Linked DNA regions of Glaciimonas sp. CA11.2. The protein of the gene in region 1 interacts with the protein of each later gene in a pairwise test. Links are inferred from orthologs where the notes say so. Each region holds a gene or a part of one and is shown on either strand. Other genes may lie near its edges.

Region 1 (10,168 bases):
GTGTCTCATACACACCTAAAGAAATTGAAACTATACGTCTACTCCAACGCGGGTTGACTCTTACGGAGATCGCGGAGTTGACGAGTCGCAGCGTCAAAACAGTCAGTGCACATAAACAGTTGTTGATGAAAAAGCTCGGCACCAAAAGTAACATTGAGTTTTTCCATACGCTCAGTAATGAACAACTGATGTCCTCCATCACCTCGCAATGATCAAACATGACGAGAACAAACCGTTCTCGACACATTGTTCACAACCAGGCTCACCCAATGGAACCAGCTCCGTTCAACTTTTAGGTCAATACTATCAATGGATACTCTACGGCGGTGCCACGCTGTTTACCTTTGTCGCGCTAGTGGCAGGGTTAATCGCAGTGGCAATGTACACAGAAAATTTTGTCCACGCGCAACGACTTCTATTCGATGACGAACAGCGTCAGGTAGAAATCAGGGTCATTACAGCAAATGCAAAAATGCGCCAAGCTATTGTAAGGCAAGAGTTTTTGCATAAGCAACGGCAATCGGACGTGGCGGGAAAAGCAACAGCTAATTTAATTCCGCTCGAACGATTTAGTTTTATTCAACATACGGCGCGCAACATAGCCATCAATGCAGCGATTGATGCCGCCGTTGACACCGCGGTCAGCAAGTCGGACATCACATCGGGCACGCAACCTGCCGTGACTTCCGAAATTGCGGCTAATGCCGTTAACAACGGCCCCGCCAAAGCATCAACAGAAATGCTGGTGCTAACCGCGTTGAACGTTGCCAAACCGTCTGCAAAACTGGCAACGCTTCTGACACAATTTTACGATGTCTCACCTAATGTCGTCATGAATACCTTACCGGCGGTTGAGGGTTCGTACGTCATGCTTTATGATAAAAAGAAAACTTTTTTGGGCTTGCATGCACCGCAGACGGAGATGTCGGCTAAATCGCTTCAATCTTCACATCGAAATCCAATGGAGATTCGCGCCGCAATTGTTAAGGCCGTCGCACCTGTTGAGGCCGCACTGCAGACAATACCAGCCGCAAAACTACGCGCAGGTAAGACCATCTGGATCGCGCCCTATAAAGACCCTTTAAGCGGAAAACTGATCATCAGCCGGGCGGCCGTGACCTTTCATGGCGATAGCGCTTTTTCAGTGCTGGTCATTAGCACACCGGTTGATCTGTTCGACCAACACTTCCTATTGCAACCGCTACCAGCAGGTTTTGGCGTAATTGCGTCAAACGGAATCGTACTTTCAGGGGCGGTCAGCGATGATGCTGGCAAACAGTCGCCCTATCAACAAAAGACATCATCATCCAGAATTGAAAAATATAGCGATACTTTGAAAGCTTTTTTCGACGGACGCGCCACGCTTGTCACCTTAAGCCACCCTATCAGAGACACTGGCTGGACTATGGTATACACATTCAACTGGCGTATGTTGTGGGACGTACTTCACCACAAAATTTATTTTGCGCTCGGCGTCGCCTTAATGCTCAGTATCATTTTATGGACTGCCGTCTTTTTCTTCAATCGCCTGGCATTCATTCCCGTCATTCGAGAAGCGCTACGAGTGCATGACAGCGAAGCGTTTAACCGCGCTATGATGGGCGTGGCGCCATTGGGATTTTTTGTACTAAATTATCCGACAGGAGAACTCATACTGGCCAATGAACAAGCACGACATATCGCCAGTCAAAGTCACGCCTTCGATGAGATAACGTCGTTCCATCAACGCCTGATGGCATGCTATAAAAATCAAGGTCAGTCAGGTGCAGGCGATCAGACACTTGCCCATGATGTATTAGAGTTGTCCGCAGCGGACGGAACATGCACCTTTGCGCTGGCGGCTTTTACCCGCACACGTTACTTGCGCAATGACGTGCTGTTATGCTGTCTTAGCGACATCACCTCCCAGAAATGTGCGGAACGTGCTCTGCAGCGTGCAAAGATAGAAGCCGACCAAGCAAATAAGGCCAAATCCATGTTTTTGGCATTAATAAGCCATGAGATAAGGACGCCTTTGCATGGCGCCACTGGCCATTTGGAGTTGCTGGAAATGGCGCCTTTAGCATCATCAGAAAGAGAACTCGTGCAAACGATCCGTGGTTCGTTTGAATCGCTCCTGCGCATCATTAATGACATATTGGATATCTCAAGAATTGAGGCTGGCAAATTATCTCTGGAAATTGCGCCTTTCAATCTACGTGACGCAGTGGCGTCATGTACGCACTTGTGGACACCTGCCCTCGAATCCAAATCTGTTGACTTTCAATGTCGAATCACATCTACGGTTCCGGAGAATCTGGTCGGTGATGCTGGGCGAATCGCGCAAATTTTAAATAATTTACTATCAAATGCAGTGAAATTCACACATGTTGGTAACATTATTCTCGACATTTCCGGCTCATCGCATCCGGATGGATATACGTTGCAGATCGGTATTCGAGATTCTGGCATCGGCATTGCGACTGAGGATCAAAAACGGCTATTTACACCCTTCAGCCAGGCGAACTCTAGTATCGCACGCGAGTTCGGTGGCACCGGTCTGGGTTTATCATTGTGTAAGCAGTTAATCGATGCGATGCAGGGAAAAATCACCATTCAGAGCGAATACGGTGCGGGGACCATTGTTCTGGTGACGCTAGTGCTGGGCCATGCGGCCGTTAATGCTATCTCACAACCAATCGATCTCAGCGCCCTTAAACATTGGCGCATAGGTAATGCTATACCCATTACCGCGATTCGCTATATGCCGTCGATCTCGCTGTCCCAAATCCATGCACAGCCTCAGGAGCCGATCCCATCGACTGTGTTACGGGTACTCGTGGTAGAAGATGATCCTGTCAGTAAAAAATTGCTGGAGAGGCAACTATACTCATTGGGACAGAGTAATGTCGATTTTGTCGATAATGGGAAACTGGCATTAGCGCTGGCAACCTCAGCGCCGAGCGACTATCCGTATGACTTGATATTGACCGATATGAACTTACCGCACATGAGCGGGTACGAACTCATTTCATCTTTACGGCAGCATGGATTGGATACGCCAATTATTGTCACCAGCGCAAGTGGTGAAAATGATCAGACAGTGGTTATTCGGCCTCAAATTGACGCTTATCTGACCAAGCCGATTTCTTTGGTTGATTTAAAAAATGCTCTGGCACGCTATTTTTTTATTAATAGTTCATACGCCCCACAATCTACTGGGACGAAAAGAGGCACTTCTGCTTTCGAGGCATCTATTAATCAAGCCGAGACTTTGGCAGCCACCTTCAACGACAACCTTGGTTCATCTATAGTCGATGATGACATTGCTAAGATTTTTTTGGACACGTACCGACAAGATTTACGTTCACTACTACTTGCCTTCCAGAATAGGGAGTTTGGAGCCCTCGATGGGGCTTTGCATCGGCTCAAAGGCGCACTATTGGCAATACAAGAAGATGGCTTAGCCCAACTATCGGAACAAATATGCCATGACAGTCATCGCAATCCTTGTGTCCCAACGGTAATTGATTTGCGAAAATTCGTGAAAAATCTGCTGAAAGTCGTCCGCAATCTTCGTACGTCCCTAAACGCGAATGATCTGAAAAATGAATGAGTTACACCAACCGTCCTGGGCATTACTGAACATTAATGAGGCCCAATCAGACTTAGTCAGCCTCGTATCCATCTGAGAGCAGGCCATAGGGCGGAAGGCAGCAAGAGTCGAACTTACGAGGGAACGGCTGACGCCCCCTACCGGGTTTGAAGCCCGGCCGCACCACCGGATGCGGTTGCCTTCCAAGAAAACTGTACGCTGCGGAATGGATTATTTCCCATTGCCGCTTGTTCCGTATTGCTCAATAGGTACAGCTCATTAAGCACTACTTAACAGGTATCGCTGGATACCAATACTCTTTAATACTATTCAAAGATACTATTCAAAAATACCACCTGAAGAATCCAAAAACCGTTACAACATAACGTCGCTTCCCCACAAAGCGTTTGGCCGCAGGATGTGCGTGTCTTTCAAGCGCCGAGTATAGCCGACCCGATCAAAAAATTCCAATAATTGAATGGCCCGTTTTCGCCCGATACCGGTCGCATCCCGAAACGCGGCAGCGCTGACTAGCCGTGCTTTTGCACCGGTTGAAGCGACGCAGCCTGCTTCATCGATATCGTTTGCAAGCACTGCGACTATCCTCGCCAGGTCATCAATCTTTGAGGGATGATAAAACAGATCCTTCACAATTTGACTTACTTCAGCCCGCTTTGCTAGCTTACATAAAAGATCGCGGACCTCCGCTTCGCCAGCGCCATGCTCACGCGCCAGATCGCGCACCCAAGGCGGACTAAATCCTGCGGCCTCAAGTGAGGCTAGCAACTGAATCGCTAACGCTAGCTCATCTGCGCGCAGTTCCACGGTATGCTCAGGCAAATGCAACCATGGACCTTGTTGTACCAACATTCCGGTCGCACATAACGATGCCACCAGCGCACGCCAAAGCGACTCATCCATATCTGGTTCAACGATACGTCTTAAACGGCCAATTTGCGGACCAATATCATCGGGTGTACTCGCGTGAAAAGTCCGCAATCCTTCGATCGTGCGCGCAGCAAGTGCATCCCAGGCAGCCCGTGAAATAAGTACTGCATCACCATCCCTGATCGAAATCGATCGCGTATCGATGGGAAGAACTAGCCGCTCGGGTGGCAACTGTGATAACCGCACCAGCCCAGAACGATAAAGACCAAGCGGATTGCAGTCAAGAAGCGCGGCGCTATCGCCAGAGTCCACAAAAGCAGCAAGTGCATCGCGCCATGCATGACGTGCAGCACTGCGCCGCTTGGTCGCAGGTCCGAATGGATCAAGTACACGACCGCCGCCAATGGTGCGGGATGCTTGTGCGTTACGGATCACAAAGCGATCGCCCGGCACCGCGTGGAGAGGCGCATCAAACACAAGCTGCACCCTACTCTCCTGCCCCGGCACTATCACATCGCCATCAAGCAGCACCACGTGCGCGGTGCGATGTGCGGCACCGAGGTGGACATGCACGGGAGACCAGGACTTAAGAGAAAGTCCGGCATCGGACAATAAGCGCAGCGCACCATCAATACGCTCGGAACACTCAGCCAGTGCTGGTGACAAAATCCAGTCGCCACGACTGATCTGCTCACGTGGAACACCCACTAGATTCAACGCTAATCGCTGACCGGCATGACCGCTTGCTGATGGACGATTTTGCGCGTGAATACTGCGCACCCGCACACGTTCGCCGCTCGGCGCCAGTATCAAAGTATCGTCAACAGCCACGTGTCCAGCCAAGGCGGTTCCAGCGATGATTGTTCCGTGTCCAGCCAACGTAAAGACACGATCTATCGCTAATCGGAACAAGCGCTCGTCCGGCATGGAGGAAGTCGCGAGCGTGGCATCGGCAATTTGCGAAATATTTGCGTTAGTTTGGTTAGTTGCAAGGTTAACAGCTGTACCGTTCACATTATTTGCACTGAGCGTCAAGTAGGCAAGTAGCGCCGCTACGCCTGGATCGCCAGCAATATGTGCCTGAGTGCGAAAAATCTGCGCACCAGAAAATGGCGTTGATGCAAGAAGCACGTTGATATCCTGCTCGACAGCAGCCATGCGATCGCTATCGACACGATCAATTTTGGTCAGCGCTACCGCACCCCGCTTAACGCCCAGCATGGCCAATATCGCCAGATGTTCACGTGTTTGCGGCATGATGCCATCGTCGGCGGCGATCACCAACAAAGCAAAATCAATTCCACTAGCGCCTGCGGCCATGGTGTGAATCAATTTTTCATGACCAGGAACATCAATCAGGCCCAGAACCTCACCATTGGGCAAAGGCAAATAAGCATACCCAAGCTCAATCGAGATCCCGCGTTCTTTTTCTTCTTTCAGGCGGTCAGTATCCACACCCGTCAAAGCACGCGTCAAGGTCGTCTTACCGTGATCGATATGTCCTGCGGTACCAACAATCATGATGCTAGTACTAGCGTGGATAGTTGCGCAATGAACTGTGCTTCGTCCGCAGTTTCAAGACAACGCAGGTCCAACCACAACGTATCATTGGCGATGCGCCCAATCACTGGACGCGGCAAGTTACGCAGCATCTTTTCAATTTTTCCTAGCCCGCGGCCACGCCGCTGCGGCGCATTAATACGTAGCGAGAGGCCATAACTTGGCAGCAAATCAACCGGTAACGCACCGCTTCCGATCTGGCTAAATAATGGTTCGGCGGTCACGACAACTGTCGGTCCCAATGCCTGCTGAACTATCGGCATGAGATTTTCAGCTTGTAACCGCATCGCTGACTGCTGACGCGTCAACAAACGCAAGGTTGTCAGTCGCTCAGGCAGAAGCTCAGGGTTACGATATAGAGCAAGCACGGGCTCCAGCGCAGCTAATGTCAGTTTTCCAACCCGTAGCGCACGCTTGAGAGGATGACGTTTGATTTTTTTGATGAGGTCGGCGCGCCCCACAATCAAGCCAGCCTGTGGACCACCAAGCAATTTGTCGCCACTAAAGGTCACCAGATCGGCACCGGCTTCAATGGTCTCGCGTACCGTTGTCTCGTGCGGCAATCCATATTGAGAAAGATCAACTAGCGTACCGCTTCCCAAGTCGACCACGGTCGGTACACCATGCGTTTTGGTCAGTTCGGCGAGTTGCGCTACTTCGACACTTTTAGTAAATCCCTGAATTGCATAGTTGCTGCAATGGACCTTCATCAGTAACGCGCTACGCGGGCCAATCGCATCCGAATAGTCAGATACATGGGTGCGATTAGTGGTTCCGACTTCGTGCAGTTTTGCGCCCGCACGCATCATGATGTCCGGAATACGGAACGAACCACCAATTTCGACCAATTCCCCGCGCGAAACAATGACCTCGCGGCGAGGAGCCAGCGCACTCAACATCAGCAAAACGGCGGCGGCATTGTTATTAACAACCGTAGCCGCTTCAGCCCCGGTTAACTCACAGAGCAAGTCTTCGACCAAATCATCGCGGTCGCCGCGCTTTCCGGTCGCCAGATCAAACTCCAGATTCATCGGAGAACTTAATGCTGCAACCACCGCATCAATCGCCACATCTGGTAACAATGCTCGGCCCATATTGGTATGCAATACCGTGCCAGTAAGATTGAATAGCTGTTTCATTGACGGAATCGCAGCCGTCGCCAAACGCTCAGCAAGTACCGAGGTGAGGCCAGCGAATGGGTTTTCTCTATCTTGCAGCTTTGGCCGATTAACCGCGGTACTAGCATCCGCAGCAGCGCTCGCCACGCCGCGCACGATTTCCGCCCGCAACTCGGCAAGCAACGCGCGCAGCGCCGCCAGAGTTTGCGTGCGACCATATTTTTCGATCAACGGAACACTGGATGCATCCGCAAGAACACTTTCGACGGAAGGCAAGCGAGCTGCAAAAACGACCTCGCCACCGGCAACCGATGTGGCCGCTGAAGTTGCTAGTAATCCCGCCGCCGATCGCAGGTCTGTCATGCGGGGCCGCTAAACCACAGTAACGGATTCATGCTTGCCCGCGTATAGCCGGCTTCGGTGACCAACACATCCAGCGTCAAACTGGCCAGATCGTCTGCCAAAGGCTCAACTTCGTAGTCGTGCTCCTGATTGACGATTTTGCGATAGGTGTGACAATCGTCGCAGGTCTCGGCCCGAATAACCTTTTGAGGATTGTTCGCCTTATTAGCCTTGATCGACGTTGAGATATTCTTCGACCCGGTAGCAGTGTTTGAAGTATCAATGTCCGCATCGCCAAGTGCGTCCAGGCCTTGATAGGCGATGTGAGCATTTTTTTCGCAATGGGAACACTTCACACGCACCATGTGCCATTCACTCGCACAAAGCTCACAATGCAGATAACGGTAACCCTGCGATTGACCGCCGATACGCACCACGCTGGCTACTGGATGCGAACCGCAAACAGGACATAACGCAGCCGTTTCCAACGTCGGCACGTCCTTCAGCGATAACTTGCTGGCACTATGGCTCCACAACACTTGTAACGCGGCAGCAATAAATGGTGCTTGGGCTGGATCGACATCTTCCGTACGTTGGGCTAAGACAGCATCCGCCAATGTATCCAGTGATGTCTGATCAAGCGCCTGCAAAGCTGCCAATACAGGACCCAATTGAGGCCGCGTCGATACGACTGGCGCCAAAAAGGCCAGCAATCGCTGGAAAATCAACTGCCATACAACAGGTCTTGGACCAGACGCTGGCAATGGTGGCATCGCGTGCTGAAGCCCGATATCGAGTACCTCCCGATCAGGCAATGCTGCATCCGCATCGGTCAGCGATACAAATACCGCGTTCTGCGCTTCGACCAACTCTGCCATCAACAGTAAATAGCCACTTAACTCTGCACTAACCGGCGTGCCTGTTATTTCATTCGCTGCCAACTTGCGCAAACGTGCCGCGCGCGCTTTAAACACGCCTTCCGCGGACGGCAAGCATAAGCGTGGGATCGTAATGTGATCGAGGGATTCAATTTCCCCGCGTTCAAGAATTCGCTGCACTGAAACTCCCTGTAAATAATACTGTAGAACCTGATCACGATATTACCGCGCAGGCGGGATTGATGTCAGCATACCACTCAACATCACCCTTTGATCTCATGCAAGCTTATCGGCGGCAGACGCACCCAACTGACGCCACGTCGGCGTAGTTGAGCGCAATATCCATTTGCACATACTGAGGATACATTAACAGTTCAAATTGAAAAATCAACGTAAGTCGATATCAATCACCATAACACCTCACATCATGGTTGCTTTTTGACGCTTTCCTTAAACCAACGCGGGTGATGCTTTTTTGCCCAGCCGTAGGTGACCGTACCACGCACCATTGCACCCATCGAACCCTTGATCCAGAAACCTGCATAGATGTGAATGATGATACCAATGATCAGAACAAACGCACAAACAGCGTGCAATAACGCTGCTGCACGAATGACTGGGATCGGAAAGTAAAATGCAAAATACGCGCGCCAAATCACGATTCCGGATGCCAGCAAGCCTAGCATGCACACCACCAGTGTGAAGAATAACAACTTCTGCCCAGCGTTATAGCGACCGATTTCGGGCAGCTTGTCCTCGCGATTGGCGAGGACATCGTCAATTTGCTTCAACCACTGGACATCACCCTCTTCAAAGAAGTTGTGATGCCAAAAGCGCAATACAAGGAAGGCAAATGATACAAACATGACAACGCCAACAAAGGGATGCAGAATCCGCGTCCACTGCCCGCCTCCGAACAGTTCAGTCAGCCAAAACATGGCTGGATGAAACAGGGCCAATCCGGAAAGAGCCAGCAAAACGAACGTAATCGCTGTGATCCAGTGATTACTGCGTTCGTTGGGTGTGTAACGAAGGATCAGAGGCGTGGGCGTCTTGTGATCTTTCAACTCGTTCAACTCGGGATTCATCTTGGCTCTCCTTGCTGCTGCTCTTCCTGTATTTTACGAGCGGCTTCCTGGGCCTCGCGCTCTTCTTCCTCAGTCACTTCGGCAGGGCCGACGCGCGTGTAGTGGAAGAAACCTGACAACGCAGCCAGTGCGAGACCGGCAACAGCCAACGGTTTGGCGATACCCTTCCATAACGACACCATCGGACTAATGCGCGGATTGTTGGGCAGACCATGATAAAGAGACGGTTGATCCGCATGATGCAATACATACATCACATGCGTACCACCGACGCCAGCAGGATCGTACAAACCGGCCTTGTCGAAACCACGCGACTTCAGATCTTCAATGCGCTCTTCCGCATGCTGCTTCATGTCTTCTTTTGTACCGAACACAATGGCACCAGTCGGACAGGTTTTGACGCATGCAGGCTCTTGACCGACCGCAACACGGTCAGAACATAAAGTGCATTTATAAGCACGATGGTCCTGCTTCGAAATGCGCGGCACATCAAACGGACATCCCGCAATACAGTAGCCGCAACCGATACAATTTTCCTGATGAAAATCGACGATACCGTTGGTGTATTGCACGATGGCGCCAGGTGCCGGGCAAGCTTTCAGACAGCCCGGATCCTCGCAGTGCATACAGCCATCTTTACGAATTAGCCACTCAAGATTTGCATCCTGATTTTCATATTCCGAAAACCGCATCACGGTCCACGATTTATCGGTCAGATCA
Region 2 (8,526 bases), 2.1 Mb from region 1 along the record:
GCACGTTGCAATGAGGCGAGACTCCGTCCCGCACCCACAATTTGCTGGACCATGCCCGCTTGCTTGAGCGCCAATCCAAATGAGCCGCCAATCAGGCCGGCCCCAAAAATAGCAATTTTCTTAAACACGATGAAGGCTTCGACAGGAATGGAAAAAAGATAAAGTGACAACCGTCCCGATTACATCAAGCTAACAAGGACTTTAGCGCTGCGATAAAAGCAGCATTTTCATGCGGCAATCCTATTGTGATCCGTAACCATTGCGGCAAGCCATAATTTCCCACCGGCCGAACGATGATGCCCTGCTTCAACAAAGCCATATTGACACGTGAACCGGCGTCAACATCGTCACCCACTTTAACCATCACGAAATTACCGAACGATGGCACGTAACTCAGTTTCAGATCGTCAAACGCGGCTGTCAACTGCGCGTACCCAGCGGCATTAATTTCTGCGCTGCGTTGCAAGAATGGTTTATCGTTCAGCGCTGCAACGGCTGCCGCCTGTGCCAACGAATTGACATTGAACGGCTGACGAATACGATTCAGCAAATCGGTGATCGCAGGTTGTGCAATGCCAAAACCGATACGCAACCCCGCAAGTCCATACGCTTTCGACATCGTGCGTGAGACTAATAAATTCGGGTATTGACGCACCCAGGCAATTGATTCGTATTGCAATTCCGGCGGTAAGTATTCGTTATATGCCTCATCCAGAACGACCACGATATGGGCAGGTACTTGCTGCAAGAAAGCCTCAAGTTCCGCTGCCGGAATAAAGGTTCCGGTTGGATTGTTCGGATTCGCGATAAAAATCAAACGCGTGTCATCCGTAATCGCCGCCGCCATCGCCAGCAGATCGTGACCGAAATCTTTAGCAGCCACCACAATCGCACGCGCGCCGACCGCCTGAGTCGCCAGCGCGTACACGAGAAAGGAATACTCGGCATACATTGCGGCTTGACCCGGCTGCACAAACGCATGGGTAGCAAGTTCAAGAATATCGTTACTGCCATTACCCAGCGTAATCCACTCTGCTGGTACATCATATTTGGCCGTAATAGCGGCCTTCAATTCAAACCCGTTAGCATCCGGATAGCGGCCAATATCAGCGACCGCTGCTTGCATGGCCAATTTGGCAGATTCCGGCATACCCAGCGGATTTTCATTAGAAGCTAGCTTAATGATCTTCGCTTCATCAAGCCCGAACTCGCGCGCAACTTCAGCTATTGGTTTGCCACCTTGGTAAGGCGCGATGGCACGAACGTAATCTGGCCCTAATTGAATCGACATCGTGCACTTTCTATAAAAATAGTAGTAAATTTTCAGTCATTGTATTGCGTGGCGCAAGCCATGACAGTCTCAGCCTTTAGCCTTCGCCACTGATCATTCAATACGAGCAGCGAAGTCAGGCACAAAGTCAGTAATAAAATCAAACGCTAAAGACTCAGCGGATATGATCCGAGCAACTTGAAAAAAGCCGCATTTTGCTTAAGTTCGGTCAGTGCCTTGGCCACTTTTTCGTCCTGCTCGTGGCCCTCGACATCAACATAAAAATAATATTCCCATGCACCCATGCGCGCTGGTCGCGACTCAAAACGACTCATCGATACTCCATGACTTGCAAGTGGCGACAACAGGCTGTACACCGCACCGGCTTTGTTTGGTACCGACAACACCAACGAAGTTTGATCCTTGCCACTCGGGGTTGTGTGTAGTCGGCCAACCACTGCAAAACGTGTACGGTTGTGCGGATCATCCTGAATATGCGCGCTGACAATTTGCAAACCATAAGTCTGCGCAGCAATCTCACCAGCAATTCCGGCCACCGTCGGATCTTCACTCGCCATGCGGGCCGCTTCAGCATTCGACGCCACCGCGAGCCGCTCAATATTCGGATAATGCTGATTGAGCCATGCGTTGCACTGCGCCAGCGCCTGCGAATGTGCGCAAATCCGCGTGACGTGATCTGTGGTTCCGTCTTTGGTCATCAAGCTGTGATGCACCGGAATAGCCACTTCGCCGCTAATCCGCAATGTCGTTTGCAAAAGCAAGTCGAGCGTCCGGTTGATAACGCCTTCGGATGAATTTTCAATCGGTACTACGCCAAAATCCGCTGTTCCTGATTCCGCAGCACGGAACACTTCGTCAATCGACGCACAGGCCAAGCCGTCAACCGCATGCCCGAACTGCTGATATACAGCTTGCTCGCTAAACGTGCCAGCTGGTCCAAGATAGGCGACCGTGACGCGCTTTTCCAGCGCTCGGCATGCCGACATTATTTCCCGAAAAATCGTTTGCACATCGCCCGATTGCAAAGGGCCCGGATTGCGGTCCGCGACACTGCGCAATACCTGTGCCTCACGCTCCGGTCGAAACACGGGGGCGTTGGTTTCAGCTTTTACATGCCCTACTTCTTGCGCCAACTGGGCACGACTGTTTAACAGCACCAGAATTTGCGCGTCAATGTCGTCAATTTTCTGGCGTAGCGGTAGAAGTTTTTGCTGGATCATGGTGGTCGGTCGCGTCGCTTTCTTGCGTCTTTATTGCGGAATCGGTTTCTTGCCTGCTTTGCTGTGCTATTACCGCATTGCTACTCTGTTTTTGCTTCGTTTTTGCTCTGAAGTTCCTAATGTCATTTCTGACGCTTTATTAAAACGACTAAAATGCTGTCAAAGTTTTGATTGCCAGAATTGGAGCATGTGGCTTAGGTTCATGTCGACCGAGAGATTGAGGTGCTATTTGCCTCGTCCGCTGCTTTGGGCCAACACTAAGCTTACCGTTTAACTAACCCAATTGTCATGCACTTTCACTTTAGTCGTTATTTGGTCGGCTCAGCCCGTTTTTCGAACTCTTTCAAATAAGCGACCAACGCTTCTACGCCCGCGATTGGCATCGCATTGTAAATCGAGGCGCGCATTCCACCGACCGATTTGTGTCCTTTGAGCTGCACCAAACCCCGTTCTTTTGCGCCGATCAGGAACTCGTCGTTACGAGACTCGTCCTGTAAAAAGAATGGAACGTTCATACGCGACCGGCAATCTGGCGCAATCTTGGTTTGGTAAAAACTGGTTGAATCCAGATAGTCGTACAACAAACCAGCTTTAGCGATATTACGCTGCTCCATTGCTGCCACGCCACCTTGCTGCTTGAGCCACTGAAATACCAGACCAGCGATATAAATCGCGTAAGTCGGTGGCGTGTTGTACATGGAATCATTGTCGGCAACGATTTTCCAGTCGAAAGCGGAGGGACAACCCGGCATTGCGTGACCGAGCAAATCTTCACGTACTATCACGATGGTTAAACCGGCTGGACCGATATTTTTTTGCGCGCCACCATAGATCACACCGTATTTTGAGACATCCACCACACGCGACAAAATATGTGACGACATATCCGCCACCAATGGCGCACCGTTGGTTTCTACCCTGACATCAGGGGTAAATTGATATTCGACACCATCAATAGTTTCGTTGGTGCAAATATGTACATAGGCAGCGTCTTGCGACAATTTCCAGCTCGCGCGCGGCGGAATCTGTGCAAATTGTTGCGACTCTGATGACGCCGCCACATTGACCTCGCAATAACGCTTGGCCTCCTTGATCGACTTAGTCGACCAAGATCCGGTATTGATGTAATCGGCAGTTCCGGGGAGTAAGTTATCCGCGCTCAGACGTGCAGCCAGATTCATTGGGATGATCGCATTTTCGGCGATGGCACCACCTTGGAGAAACAAGATTTTATAGTTATCAGGAACGGCCAGCAGTTCGCGAAAATCGCGTTGCGCGGCGTTCAGTATCGACATAAATTCGCTGCCGCGATGACTCATTTCCATGACCGACATGCCGCTACCGTGCCAATCCAACATTTCTGCAGCAGCTTGTTGTAGCACTTCTTTAGGCAATACAGCAGGACCAGCAGAAAAATTATAAATAGGCATGTTGACACTCGGCAAGGGAAGCTGGGGACAGCGAGATTTTGAAAAATTTAATAAACTGCAGAAGAAGTACAAGCAACCGAAGAGGTATCTTCACCACGCACACCACCGTGATGATCCAACTCTCCCAAACAACAATCCGGTCAAGTAAGAGAAGCATTCTCCTGATTGACCGGATTTTCTAACGAAAATTACGCAGGATCGGCAGGACCGCTTTCATCGCTGTCACCAGCAACATTATCACCTGCAACGTCAGGAGCAGAAGGTGCTTGCGCTTCCGGCGAACCATCAGCTGTTGCGCCTTCTTCCGTAATACTCTCTTCAACGTCACTTTCCATTACCCGCTGCAAACCGCTCAGCTTAGTGCCGTCTTCGACTGCGATCAGGGTAACGCCTTGCGTCGCGCGTCCCATTTCACGAATCTCAGCAACCCGCGTGCGGATTAGTACGCCACCGGTTGTGATCAGAATGATTTCATCGCTAGGCTCAACCAGCGTAGCGGCAACAACTTTACCGTTGCGCTCGCTAGTCTGAATCGCGATCATTCCCTTGGTTCCACGACCATGACGCGTGTACTCAGTAATCGGAGTACGTTTGCCGTAACCGTTTTCCGTCGCGGTCAAGACCGATTGTTGTTCGTTTTCAGCAACCAGCAAGGCGATAACTTGTTGTCCATCTTCCAGATTCATACCGCGCACACCACGGGCGGTACGACCCATCGGGCGCACATCATTTTCGTCAAAACGCACTGCTTTGCCGGAGTCCGAGAACAACATGACATCGTGTTGACCGTCAGTCAGCGCTGCGCCAATCAAGAAATCGCCCTCGTCCAGATCCACCGCAATAATTCCTGCTTTACGCGGATTGCTAAAGTCGGATAGCGGCGTCTTTTTGACTGTGCCAAGGCTAGTCGACATAAAAATGTAACGATCTTCCGGGAAAGTCCGGTTATCGCCCGACAACGGCAATACAACAGTGATTTTTTCACCATCTTGCAACGGGAACATATTTACAATCGGCTTGCCGCGTGAATTGCGCGAACCTTGTGGCACTTCCCAAATTTTCAGCCAATACAAACGACCACGGTTACTAAAGCATAAGATGTAATCGTGCGTATTGCCGACGAACAACTGATCAATCCAGTCATCCTCTTTGGTTGCCATTGCCTGCTTGCCGCGGCCGCCACGCTTTTGCGCGCGATACTCAGAAACCGGTTGTGATTTCATGTAACCGGTGTGCGACAACGTCACCACCATATCTTGCGGCGTGATCAGATCTTCAGTGCCGAGATCAGTTGGATTCAACTCAATCTGCGAACGACGCTCGTCTTTGTTACCAATGCCGTATTCATTTTTGGCTGCGTTCATTTCGTCAGTAATGATGACGGTAACGCGCTCTGGATTCGCCAAAATATCGAGTAAGTCAGCGATAGTAATCATCACATCTTTGTACTCGTTGACGATCTTGTCTTGCTCCAGGCCAGTCAGACGTTGCAAACGCATTTGCAGAATTTCTTGCGCCTGATCGTCCGACAGCTTATACAAGCCATCAGTTTGAATACCGTAATGCACAGGTAAATTTTCGGGACGGAATGCGTTAATACCAGCCGTATTTTCTGCACCGGTCCGTTGCAACATATCGCGCACTACCGATGAATCCCATGAGCGCTCCATCAAGCCAGCTTTCGCCACTGGTGGCGTCGGCGCTGCCTTGATGATAGCGATGAAATCATCGATGTTGGCTAATGCGACTGCCAAACCTTCCAATACATGGCCACGCTCACGGGCCTTACGCAACTCAAAAACGGTACGGCGCGTGACCACTTCGCGACGATGCGAGAGAAAGCATTCCAGCATTTGCTTCAGGTTCAGAAGTTTCGGCTGACCATCAACCAGCGCCACCATGTTCATGCCAAACGTGTCTTGCAACTGCGTTTGCTTGTACAGGTTATTAAGTACGACTTCAGCGACTTCACCGCGCTTGAGTTCGATCACGACGCGCATACCTGACTTGTCGGACTCATCACGCAGGTCAGAAATACCTTCGAGCTTTTTGTCGCGGACCAATTCAGCGATGCGTTCCAGCAACGCCTTCTTGTTAACCTGATACGGCAGCTCGTCGACGATGATCGCAGTCCTGCCTTCGCGACCGTATTCTTCAAAGTGCGTCTTGGCACGCATTACCACGCGGCCACGGCCTGTGCGATAACCATCGCGCACGCCAGTAACGCCGTAAATAATTCCGGCGGTCGGAAAGTCCGGTGCTGGAATAATTTCGATCAGTTCATCAATGGTCACACCGGGATTGCGCAATACATGCAGCGCACCGTTGATGACTTCGGTAATGTTGTGCGGCGGAATATTGGTCGCCATACCTACGGCAATACCAGACGAACCATTGATCAACAGGTTGGGAATCCGCGTCGGCAATACCGATGGTTCTTTTTCCTTGCCATCATAGTTAGGGACGAAATCAACAGTATCTTTATCGATATCTGCCAAAATTTCGCTGGCTATTTTGTCTAGTCGGCACTCGGTGTAACGCATCGCAGCAGCGCCATCACCGTCGATGGAACCGAAGTTACCTTGCCCATCAACCAGCATATAGCGCAGGGAAAAGCTCTGGGCCATACGCACCAGGGTGTCGTAAATCGATTGATCGCCATGCGGGTGATATTTACCCATGACTTCACCGACCACACGCGCACATTTCACGTAGGGACGGTTCCAGACATTATTCATTTCATGCATGGCAAACAAAACCCGACGATGCACCGGCTTGAGGCCGTCGCGTACATCGGGCAGCGCACGCCCAACGATGACGCTCATAGCGTAATCGAGGTAGCTCTTGCGCATTTCGTCTTCGAGGGAAATCGGTATTGTTTCTTTAGCGAATTGATCCATTAGCGAGTCGGCGAGTCTTTACTTAGGTTGATAGATCACGGATAAAAGCTGACCATGGTCTGGCATTCCTTTTTAATAACTATCGGGTGACTTTGATGGATTCACTAAGAATCATCAAGTTCAGCCGGGAATGCAGCCAAAGGTTCACATTAAGACGCGTGATTTTAGCACGTGACGCTCGCTGTTCGGCTTTTCCCAAAGTCAGCAGTTAGACATAACACGCTAAATGGATGTATTGCCCACAATAAATATGCTTAAATGCAACCCATCAAAATCATCACGCCCATCAAATTAATCATCATGTCCGCTTATTTTTGGTATCACCCTCAGCACCACCATCTTTTCACTTTTTAGTAGCTACCTTTAGGTCGGCGTTTGCGCCAAGTCTCATTTCGTTCCATTGAGCGCAGAACACCGTTACCAAAGTCCGAAACAATGTCACAACCGCCATTTCGCTCAGGAACATATTTATGCGTCAAGTATTCGCGCTTAGTCTATTAATAGGCGCCACCTCTCATTTTGCGCCAACCATTGCGTTTGCCCAGAGCGCCGACATTCAAGTGCCTCCTTCAGGTAACGCTTATCTTCAGGACAACCGCGGTCCCATCGCACGTAGCCAATTTGGCCTTTGCTGGCGCTCTGGATATTGGGACGATCAAGCCGCCATGACCGGCTGTGATGGACAACTCGCACCGCCCATTATGAAAGCAACGGCACCTGAACTGATCAAGCTAACAACAGCCGAACCAACAGAGCCGCCAATTGCCCCTATTCAGTGCAAATTTTCTACAATTCTCAACGGTGACCAAACATTTACTTTCGGAAAAAGTACGCTCAAGCCTGCTGCTGGCGAGCAAATTGACAAAGATGTTCTGCCGCAATTACGTCACTGCGGGATAATAAATGCTATAACAATAACAGGACATACTGACCGACTCGGCACAGACAACTACAACAAACAATTATCTGAACAACGGGCAAAAAGCGTAGCTAATTATCTAAAGAACAAAGGAATTGTTACCAGAATAACCATCATAGGTGCAGGAAAATCTCAGGCAGTGACGATTTGCAGTGAAAAATCAAGTCGCAGCAATCTGTTGAAATGCCTGGCACCCAATCGACGAGTAGTCATTAAAGTGCAATAAAACAAGCTTCCAGTCATAAATAATTCGTATAGTTCTGAAAACCAATATATGATGATGTCCGCAGAGATGTTTTCAAATTAGCATGTTGTGCGAAAACAACGAAGCGAGAAAAACGTGGTGCTAGCTTTTGCCATACTTAGCTACCAATAGAAGCCTGTGGCAGAATGATGCCTAGTGCCATTGCATGTAGCCAATTTCACATGTAACAGCTCGAACCACGTGGTATTATCCAATTTTTGATGTCGTATATTAGTTGCGCAGTTAATCTGCGGATATCTCAACCGAGAGGAGAAACATGAATAAATTAGCAAAACTCGTCTTCGCTGCGTCCGCAGTCGTCGCACTGACTGCCTCCGCGCAGGAAATTAAAGATATCCAAGCTAAAACCCCTACCAGTGCTTATGTACAAGATGCGCGCGGCACAATCGCTCGTGATCCGTACGGTCTGTGCTGGCACACTGGCTACTGGACACCTGCTGATTCAGTACCGGGTTGTGATGGTGAATTAGCACAAGCTGCTCCAGTTCCTGCTCCAGCTCC

What was found.
Region 2: the proteins of selB (region 1) and serC interact in binary tests that used the Escherichia coli proteins (3 or more experiments, as listed by UniProt). The link is inferred for Glaciimonas sp. CA11.2 from one-to-one orthologs.

The regions. Positions count from the first base shown.
Region 1 is NZ_JAVIWL010000001.1:4,626,622-4,636,789, forward strand. What follows is about bases 3,467-6,466. They hold selB (selenocysteine-specific translation elongation factor), read right to left. Parts: upstream 5,984-6,466; coding sequence 3,950-5,983; downstream 3,467-3,949. Other genes in these bases: RGU75_RS20150 (ATP-binding protein), read left to right, coding at 3,467-3,595; selA (L-seryl-tRNA(Sec) selenium transferase), read right to left, coding at 5,980-6,466. Outside these bases: RGU75_RS20145 (response regulator transcription factor), read left to right, coding at 1-212; more of RGU75_RS20150, read left to right, coding at 209-3,466; more of selA, read right to left, coding at 6,467-7,503; formate dehydrogenase accessory protein FdhE, read right to left, coding at 7,500-8,540; RGU75_RS20175 (formate dehydrogenase subunit gamma), read right to left, coding at 8,786-9,448; fdxH (formate dehydrogenase subunit beta), read right to left, coding at 9,445-10,168. UniProt on the Escherichia coli protein: Translation factor necessary for the incorporation of selenocysteine into proteins. It probably replaces EF-Tu for the insertion of selenocysteine directed by the UGA codon. SelB binds GTP and GDP.
Region 2 is NZ_JAVIWL010000001.1:2,543,732-2,552,257, reverse strand. Bases 1,881-4,807 are described here. They hold serC (3-phosphoserine/phosphohydroxythreonine transaminase), read right to left. Parts: upstream 3,942-4,807; coding sequence 2,820-3,941; downstream 1,881-2,819. Other genes in these bases: gyrA (DNA gyrase subunit A), read right to left, coding at 4,130-4,807; pheA (prephenate dehydratase), read right to left, coding at 1,881-2,511. Also shown: RGU75_RS11040 (prephenate dehydrogenase), read right to left, coding at 1-128; hisC (histidinol-phosphate transaminase), read right to left, coding at 185-1,291; more of pheA, read right to left, coding at 1,438-1,880; more of gyrA, read right to left, coding at 4,808-6,841; RGU75_RS11015 (OmpA family protein), read left to right, coding at 7,312-7,986; outer membrane protein OmpA, read left to right, coding at 8,282-8,526. UniProt on the Escherichia coli protein: Catalyzes the reversible conversion of 3-phosphohydroxypyruvate to phosphoserine and of 3-hydroxy-2-oxo-4-phosphonooxybutanoate to phosphohydroxythreonine. Is involved in both pyridoxine and serine biosynthesis.